DNA from 3 places in the Xenorhabdus sp. SGI 60 genome. Region 1 is predicted to be linked to each of the others. Evidence: predicted binding sites of a transcription regulator. Region 1 holds the regulator's gene; each other region holds the start of a gene.

Region 1 (3,218 bases):
CTAAAACAAATCCGCTGTCCAGGGATGAACAGCTTAGGATCAATAAACGCAACCAGTTGCGACGAGATAAAGTCAGAGGATTGCGTCGAGTGGAACTCAAACTTAATGAAGATGCCGTTGATGCACTAAACCATCTGGCAAAACAGCGCAACATTAGCCGCAGTGAATTGATTGAACAAATGTTATTAGCCCAACTGACAGAAAAAAATCACCTTGCCGACTAACGGCTTTTATTAAACACAATGAAGCGGTGTCACCACACAAATCTGACAGATTTGTCATGGATGTTTGGTCAAAATAACGCTTTTCATGTTACTGAAACTGACATTTTTCTAGCTGATTTCAGCGTGATGTGTATAGATTTAATACACAAATAAAACAAGAGGTTAACCCATTTTATGGCAATAATAGGTATATTCTTCGGCAGCGATACAGGCAACACAGAGAACATCGCCAAAATGATCCAAGAAAAATTGGGCGGTGCTGATGTTGCTGAAGTCCACGATATTGCCAAAAGCAGCAAAGAAGACATTGAAGCCTTCGATATCTTGTTGCTTGGCATCCCAACCTGGTATTACGGCGAAGCCCAGTGTGACTGGGATGATTTCTTCCCAACACTGGAAGAGATCAATTTCGAAGGAAAACTGGTTGCTTTGTTCGGCTGTGGTGATCAGGAAGATTATGCAGAGTACTTCTGTGATGCTATGGGTACCATTCGTGATATTATCGAACCTCGTGGTGCCATTATTGTGGGCCACTGGCCAACCGAAGGATATCACTTTGAAGCCTCTAAGGGCATGGTCGACGATAACCACTTTATTGGATTGGCCATTGATGAAGATCGTCAACCAGAATTGACGGATGAGCGCGTTGAAAGCTGGGTACAACAGATCAAGGCTGAAATGAGTCTGTCAGAGATTCTAGGCGCTTAATAAGAAGAGAAAAGCCCTTTCAGGCAGGATTATTCTTGCATAATGTGTCATGATATATGAATAGGCATGGTTTTCATTTTTAATATCCATGCCTATAATCAGCAACGTGAAACAGAATCATGATTCCCTCACGATACCCCCAAGTATCATAAGTACACTTAACTCAAGTTACAGGACTGAATCCGCATGACCGACAACAATAAAGCATTGAAAAATGCTGGACTTAAAGTAACACTTCCACGACTGAAAATTCTGGAAGTGCTACAGGACCCAGAATGCCATCATGTCAGTGCGGAGGATCTCTACAAAAAACTGATTGATATCGGTGAAGAGATTGGCCTCGCCACTGTCTATCGTGTGTTGAACCAGTTCGATGATGCTGGCATTGTCACACGCCACAATTTTGAAGGCGGCAAATCGGTTTTTGAACTCACCCAGCAGCAACATCATGACCATCTGATTTGTCTCGACTGCGGTAAGGTCATTGAATTTAGTGATGAATTCATTGAAGAGCGTCAGAAAAACATCGCTGAACGCTATGGAATTAAGCTTTCAAACCACAGTCTTTATTTATATGGTCACTGTGCTGATGGTGATTGCCGCAAAGAAAGCTCGCTTCATGATGCAAAAGCATGATAAACAAGCGCTGACAATAAAGTAATTCGCTCCACTATTTATTCATCTGAATTTATTCATCTGAATAAGCAACCTGCCGAATAATTATCAAGCTAATCGGCAGGTTGCTTTATCAATTTATTGCCCTCATACCTCAAAGAATCGTTAGAATTTAACTTCATCTATGCGGCTAAAACGGTTTCCATCAGTACTGACAGAACGAATTTTCACATTGCCGCTGACATGAGGCCGCTGTCTGTCATTATAATCCTGCCATGTTTTTCCATTATCCAATGAGTATTGAATAACCACCCCCGGTAATGCGATATTCGCTTCCAGTGTTCCTGAAACAATTCTGCCGCCAGGTACAGGCAAACGATAGAAAATTTTCGCTCTATCCAGTTTAGCCAGTTCTCGCTGCCCTATCAGATTGGCAAAGCGTTCCCAGTCTTGTTGCAGGAGAGCCGTATCAACATAATGCGTTATTCCGCCTTTATATTCCCTGCCATGCTGATAATTCTGCTCCCACTCCGCCTGATGCCATGCCCGTTCCGCCAGCGGCAGTAAGCGTGGATAGATCATATATTCCATTTGTTCATCGGTACGCACGGTTTCACTCCACGATTGCCCCGACATACCATAAGCCCCCGGCCAGCGTTTATTACTATGGGTATTAAAGTAATTGCCATCACGATCCATCGAGGTTTCAGCATTTTGTGGCATATTGTTCGGGGCAAAGCTGAAAATTTTCGCCTCATCATTAAAGCGGGTCGCCCAATAGTAGCCCCGCTCTTTCGGATGAACTTCATATGGCATATCCAGATAGATATAATCAGGGCTGGAAACCACAACTTGATAGCCCTTATTCGCCCAGTCATTGGCAGAATCATAACCTCCCCAATACAGGGTATCCCAAAAGTTCACCGCAACATGTTTAGTGGCGAAATCTTTTGCCGATTTGGCATGTTTCAGGCCATCCTGCCATGCCTGCATGGTGCTGATACCATGGTTATTGACGATTTTGCTAACTTCAATGGCAAAGTAGCTGGCAAGTTCATCAACCTCTTTAATGACACCTTGCGCTATCATTTTCTGACAAGCCTGAGATTTTGCCCACGGCTTGTTTTCAATTTTCTGGTTGATAATCCCCTTATCTGGCACAATCACTCCATCTTTATCCTGATATCCAGCGCCCAAACGAATATTTTTCGCCTCATCCCCACCAAAATGCCATGTATTTAACGGCAGACCGGCCTCGTTATGCATGGCAACAATTTCGCTAATCACTTTATCGACAAACCGCTTTGAAGAGTCCATGCACGGGTTAAGATAACTGTGGCGATCATAGAATTGCACGGAAGTTGTATTCGAGGTATCTGTCGGATCAAGCAGACGATACTCATTGGCTTCCTGCTTTTTGCCTTGTGCCATAAGTCTCTTATAACGCGCTTCCATCGACATCACTGCGGCACGAGCATGGGCAGGTATATCAATTTCTGGGATCACTTCTATCTGGCGGGCTTTGGCATAATTCAGAATATCAATATAATCCTGACGGCTAAAATAACCACTTCCCATATTGTTGCTATCTGGCCCTGATCCCAATTGCGGCAATAAGCATTGAGTCTCACTCAGATCATGACAACGTTGACTGCCGATTTCTGTCAACTC
Region 2 (3,218 bases), 810 kb from region 1:
GCTTTTATACCATCTTCTGCTAAGGCTATCCGCCCATTTGTAATCGATTCCACTAATAACGTTATGATCAATGTTACTGGTTGAGAATAGTGCCTTCAGCTGATTATCCACATTAAATGATTGCGTTTTGTTGTATTCCCTCTGTGGACGGCGTTGGATACTGGTTGGTAGGTCTTTTACATCCGATACATAAACGAAAAGCTTAAAACGCTCATTTGCTCTTGAATAACGCAGGTTTTGTTGGAAAGAGAAAACATCATTAATGTCATGCTCAAAAATATAGCCGATAGAGGATTGTTCCCGTCTGGACTGATTAAAAGAAGGTTCACTGAGATTCATCTTGTAGGGAATATAGCCTGCATTGGGAACAGCTGTTACGGTGCCTTTTTTAGGATAGAAATTACGGAATCCCGCTTTGGGATCGTACTGATAACTGCTCAGCAACGTGAAAGTTGTATTGTCGTTTGGTATCCATGTCAGAGCTGGAGCAATGGCAATTCGCTCTTTTTTATAATCTTTGACAAATTGTTTTTGGGTGCTGACGATACCATTTAAACGATAAAGAACGGGAATGTCATCACCCAATGCCCCACCAAAATCAAAGGCTAATTCACCCAGGCTCTGGTTACCTGCTTTCATCTGGACTTTACGAATGGCCTCTGCTGTGGGCCTTTTGCTGGTCATATTAATCAAACCGCCAGGGCTGACCTGACCGTATAGCACAGATGCCGGCCCATGCACTAACTCTACACGTTCCAATAACCAAGGATCGAGCTGATTACCATAACTCAAGCCATCAAGGAATTTAGGCGCGTAACGAAAACCACGGGTAATCACTTCGTCATTACGGTTAGAAGAGCCGCGGTAGTTAGTCACAACGCCACTTGAATAATTCAGGGCGTCGGCAACGCTCGTTGCGCCTTGTGCTTCTATTTGTGCGCGATTGATGACACTGATTGACTGGGGAGTCTTGATAAGCGGAGTGAGGCTTTTGGTGCCTGCGGCACTGTCTGATTCTACAATGTTTTTTCCAGAATACCCTTCCGTCTTGCTTGTGACGATTAAGGTATCTTCGCTGTTATTGGAAGTCCCATTATTGGCTGAGGCATAGGGAGATAACAGTAAGACAGAAGTAAGCGATAAGAATAATTTATTATAGTTATAGTTTCTATTTGTTCTTTTTGCGGTTTTCAATATCTTATTCTTGCTAGGCAATACCATGGATTTCATCTCTCAATATAGATACTTTTAAAATAATTGATAAAAATCAAAGTTATAATTAAGGCGACGCCACTATGGCTAAGCTGAATAGTGAGGGCCTCCTGCCTCGTTACTCCTGATAATGCTTCATTAACTCTGTTAGCCAGTGATTAAGATTAATAAAATAAATTGGATAATATTGCAAACAAAAATCATTATCAATATCATTGGTGAATGATAATCGTTTTTATTTTCTAGGATCATTGCTGGTGTGGTGTATCAAATGGATATGTCATTTGTGAGCGGATTTTTTTGAAGGGGATAAAGGGATGACATTAGTTTTTCAGCCACCAGGTACGGCAGCTCATTTATTAGCTGCGCGTCATGTTGGCAGTGAGTTGTGGTGGAAAAATATTGCTATTTTGGGAACGCCCATTATAGAAATTACGAATAATCATCAAGTTAAAACAACCTTCTTTTGGCGAGATCCTAATGGGGACGAACAAAATTCACCTTTTCGCCAAGTCTACATCGATATCAATGGCATCACTGATCATCACTGTCCGCAACCTCAGAGTCTACAACGATTGCCTGAAACGGATATCTGGTATTGGTCAGTGAATCTTGAAGATAACTGGAGAGGAAGTTATCGATTTATACCCGTGACTGACGCACATTTGCCCCCTCAATTTTCAGACGAAATCAAGCAGCGTAATCAACAGCAACGTGAATGGTGGATTTCACTCTTTCCATTATCTATTTCAGATCCTTTGAATCTACAGGAATGTCATCGTAATGGGCTTGGTTTGCCTTTATCAGCGATCCATATGCCCCATGCACCTGCACAGACCGCATGGTCATTAATTGATGGGAGCCGTCCACATCATACTGCGCAGCCGGATAAACGTGAGCCTTTGCTTTTGCACTGGCACAGTGATCGGCTTAACAATCAAAGGCGTGTTTGGCTTTATTCCACGGGGGAAGAAACCGCACCCTCCCGTCCTCTTATCATTCTGCTGGATGGGTTGACTTGGGCGGAAAGAACTCCAGTTTTTCCGGTGATTGAGGTAGCAACTGAAAAACAGCAGATACCAGAGGCGGTTTGGCTGTTGATTGATGTTATTGATATGCCGCATCGAGAGCGGGAACTTCCTTGCAATCCCGATTTTTGGCAAGCGATTCAGGATGAATTGCTGCCGCTTGTCGCACAGTATGTAGCTTTTAGCGATGATCCTGCACAAACAGTGATAGCAGGGCAGAGTTACGGTGGGCTGGCGGCATTGTATGCCGCGCTCCATTGGCCACAACGTTTTGGTTGTGTTCTCACACAGTCAGGATCTTTCTGGTGGCCTGATAGCAAAATTGTTCGGCAGTTTATGCCATCTTCTGACCATAAACCAGGTTGGCTGACACAGCAGGTTCTTGGGCAAAAAGTTATTCCTTCGTCGTTAAAAATTTTTCAGGAAGCAGGTTCCCGTGAAGCAGATATCCATTTTGTTAATGATCAAATGTATGCCGCGTTGCAAGGGGCTGGGCACAACGTGAATTATCGCGTGTTTAATGGTGGACACGATGTGTTGTGCTGGCGTGGTGGGTTATTTGATGGCCTTGGTTGGTTACTGGCTAAAAAATGATATGAAAAACCGATTATTGTAATCCAAGAATTGATGAGAATTAAAAATGAATTTGGAACAAAAGAATCCTTTTGATGATGACGAAGCCACTTTTTATGTACTGATAAATAATCAACAACAATATAGCCTTTGGCCGACTTTTGCCGCACAACCCGCCGGCTGGGAGCGGGTTATTGGCCCAGATTCACGGGCCGCTTGTATCGCATACATAGAAGAGCATTGGGTGGATATGCGTCCGGCTAGTCTGCGCAATTTCGATCTGCGTCAACCATCTGCGCGAACCACAGATAAATCAAACTGATAATGCTGATGGTTTAACCTGTCGATAAGAAAGGAAATTTAAACGTGCCCAATGTATTGCCATGTACTGAAATTAAGTCAGTC
Region 3 (3,218 bases), 160 kb from region 1:
GAGAATACGCTTTTGTTGTTGATATCAATAAGATTATCGGTGTAATCAACCCAGCTTTTATTACCCATTAATCCACTAAAATTGGGGGAAGCATTTTCTGGGCGAGTATCATCTTGTTTGGTTTTAGAATATGCATAGAGCATCGTCAGATTTAGCCATGGATTATCTTCCGGTGCGATATTCCATTTGGCAGTGTAGTTCTGATCGATTTGATCACGAAAAACCAATTTTCTTTTCCAGGCGCCGTCTCTGCCGTATTCTTCGACGTCAGTGGCTGATGGAACGGCCATCGTACCTCGTTTGGCTGCCCAAGGCTGCCAGCCATCCGATTCAGAACGCATAGCAGACAAGCTAATCGTATGGGCATCACTGGGATAAAAGTTGGTTTTCAATAAATAAGATGTTTGGTTGTTTTGTGAGAACTCAAAACGTGTGCCATCAGGGCGTTTAATATTGTGCCCATCGCGCTTGCTCACATAGAGCAACCCATCAGCAAAACCGTCAGGATCCCTGCCGTATATTGCACCACTACTGATCGATTGTCTGTCATTGGTGTGATAGCTTTGTTTGACAAAGCCACCCCAATCCTCATCAGGGCGTAGAAAATCGTTCGCCTCTTTTGTTACAAGTTTGACCGAACCACCAAATCCTCCATTACCATTGAGTAAATTGTGTGGTCCTTTATCAACCTCTACCCGTTTGATTAACTCAGGCTCAATAAAGACGGAACCCTGCATATATTTCTCGAACCCTTTGGGTGCATCGTCCAATGTGACTTTGATATCTTCCTGATCGCCCATTCCCCAGATATTCAGTGTTTGCCCACCAGGACGCGGAGAGCCTGACATTGAAACACCGGGAAGCTGGTCGAGTAATTGAGCGATATTATCGGCCTGAGTGCGGTCAATATCCGCCTTTTTAAGTACTGAACTTCCCGCGCTGGTGCTGTTATGTAAACTTTCGACAACGGAAAGGGTGGGTAATTTCATTACCTCATTTTGCTTTTCCGGCTTTTGCTCTTTGGGATCTTCGCTAGCATAAACAGTGCCGGAGAATGCCGCTCCCAATACTAATGTCCCAGTTAAAATTTTCTGAATCATGGTAGCGATTGGGCGTTTTTCTAATTTTTGACTATTATTTGCCATAAATTTCCTGAAATATGATCAAGTGAAATATTTTCAAAGTAATAAGTCACCTGAGAAATCAAAAAAGGTAAATAAAAATGAGAATTGTTTTTGTTTGCATGGAGTTTTGGGAAGCATATCATACGATGATGAGGTTTAACCCATAGAGAGTGAGATTTTTGGCATTGAAATTTAAGTTCAATTTCCTTACGTACAAGGGGGTCGTCAATGAAGAAAAAGATTCTTGGTTCTCTGATCTTGGCTGGTATCGCAGCACTGCTGGCTGGTTGTGATGACGCATCTAAAAAAGCAGAAGATCCAGTCCAGCAAACTGGAGAAAGCGCAGTACAAAAGCCAACTGATGCTGAAAAAACGGCTACGGATGTAATGGATCATGCAAAAGAGAGACTACAGGAGATAAAGGAAAAATCTTTACGTGAAGGCCATAGTTTGATTGATAAATCGAATGAAGCCACTGAGCAAATGAAGTCTAAGGTAACGGATATACAGGATCAAGCGACTAAAACCGCGAATGGTGTGTTGGAGGCGATGAAAGCGAAAACGGGTGATATCCAGCATCAGGCTAATGATAAACTCGATCAACTTTCAGATACCATGAAGTCAAAGACGGAAGAAATAAAGTCTGAGGCTAATAAAAAGACGGATGACTTAATCAATCGTCTTAAAGGTCATGATCTTAAAGATGACAGTGATAAAAAAGAGGAAAATTAATTTATATTCTTACTTCAATATATTGTTAGTATAAAGTGGATTGCATCACAAGGGTGATCTAACAATGGTCACCCTTATTATTTTCAACTTAAACCAAGTCTTGATTTCTTATTCTGGCTTGACTTACTTGTTTATTTAAAAGTAGGTTAGTGATGGACTTTGTAAATTATAATCAGGAAATAATAATGGAAATAAAGTACAGCATAGGAAGACAGAATTCCGAATTAATTCAGCAAGCATTTGCCATTCGTAAACAAGTATTTACGGATGAGCAGGGGTTTGATGAAGAGATTGATATTGATGAATATGATGATATCGCCTTGCATGTGGTGGTATTTGATGGTGAAAAGCCAATAGGCGTATTACGGGCAATTCCGAAAGATAATAACATACTCAAAGTTGGGCGGGTTGCAGTATTGAGGCATTATCGTGGACAGGGAATAGGTCGTAATGTTATGGAATTTATTGAAGATTACAGCAGAAAAAATAACGTTGAGGCTATCGTTCTATCTGCACAATGTCATGCTCAACCATTTTATGAAAGCCTGGGTTATCAAGCACAAGGCGGGATTTATTTGGAAGAAGGTGCAGAACATATCTTTATGACTTTGAATTTAATATCGTAATAAGATAATTATCACTATGCGTAATGTAAATACGGGAAAAATGAGTGTTCAAATGATATTATTTGAATATCTCAATTCCCCGTATTAGTGATTTAGTCAGTTTTTGTGAGAATGAATTGATTAATCAATGGTTTTTTACTCATTGCCGGGCAGGGGTATCATTGGCAATATAATATTTTGCCTGACTGCGTGGCAGAGGAGAAATTCCCCTGATTTTATCAGCAATCTTTTCAGCCATCATGATTGTCGTGGCATTTAAATTACCGGTAATAATTATTGGCATAATAGAAGCATCGATAACACGCAGATTTTTAATGCCATGCACGCGTCCTTGACCATCCACGACCGCCATTTCATCAGTCCCCATTTTGCAACTGCATGATGGGTGAAATGCGGTTTCGGCATGTTCACGAATAAAGGCATCTAACTGCTCATCTGACTGATTTTCAATACCCGGACTGATTTCACGCCCACAATATGGCGCCAGCGCAGGTTGAGCCATAATTTCCCGTGTAATACGAATAGCAGCGCGGAACTCTTGCCAATCCTGTTCTGTTGACATGTAGTTGAATAAAATACTGGGATGCTGACGCGGGTCTCGCGACTTAATTTTCACCCGACCACGGCTTTGGGAGCGCATAGATCCGACATGGGCCTGAAAACCATGTTGGTTGATGGCATTACTGCCATTGTAATTAATGGCAACGGGCAGGAAATGAAATTGAATATTTGGCCA

What was found. Region 1 encodes Fur, which represses iron uptake genes when iron is present. Its sites were predicted from a motif close to ATAATAATGAGAACNACTATCAA; they were not measured.
Region 2: a site for Fur is predicted at 1,406-1,428, ahead of fes (enterochelin esterase). Genes of this name have one in related genera too.
Region 3: a site for Fur is predicted at 1,217-1,239, ahead of ACSJJG_RS13795 (TonB-dependent hemoglobin/transferrin/lactoferrin family receptor). Genes of this name have one in related genera too.

Annotation. Positions count from the first base shown of each region.
Region 1 covers NZ_CP196860.1:2,804,287-2,807,504, forward strand. Annotated here, with positions in the region: gene ybfE (LexA regulated protein) at 1-224, shown strand, start outside; gene fldA (flavodoxin FldA) at 399-932, shown strand; gene fur (ferric iron uptake transcriptional regulator) at 1,119-1,568, shown strand; gene ACSJJG_RS12870 (beta-N-acetylhexosaminidase) at 1,713-3,218, opposite strand, start outside.
Region 2 covers NZ_CP196860.1:3,619,022-3,622,239, reverse strand. Annotated here, with positions in the region: gene ACSJJG_RS17130 (TonB-dependent siderophore receptor) at 1-1,221, opposite strand, end outside; gene fes (enterochelin esterase) at 1,530-2,834, shown strand; gene ACSJJG_RS17120 (MbtH family protein) at 2,881-3,135, shown strand; gene ACSJJG_RS17115 (amino acid adenylation domain-containing protein) at 3,180-3,218, shown strand, end outside.
Region 3 covers NZ_CP196860.1:2,963,679-2,966,896, reverse strand. Annotated here, with positions in the region: gene ACSJJG_RS13795 (TonB-dependent hemoglobin/transferrin/lactoferrin family receptor) at 1-1,145, opposite strand, end outside; gene ACSJJG_RS13790 (YtxH domain-containing protein) at 1,353-1,856, shown strand; gene ACSJJG_RS13785 (GNAT family N-acetyltransferase) at 2,042-2,482, shown strand; gene betA (choline dehydrogenase) at 2,622-3,218, opposite strand, start outside.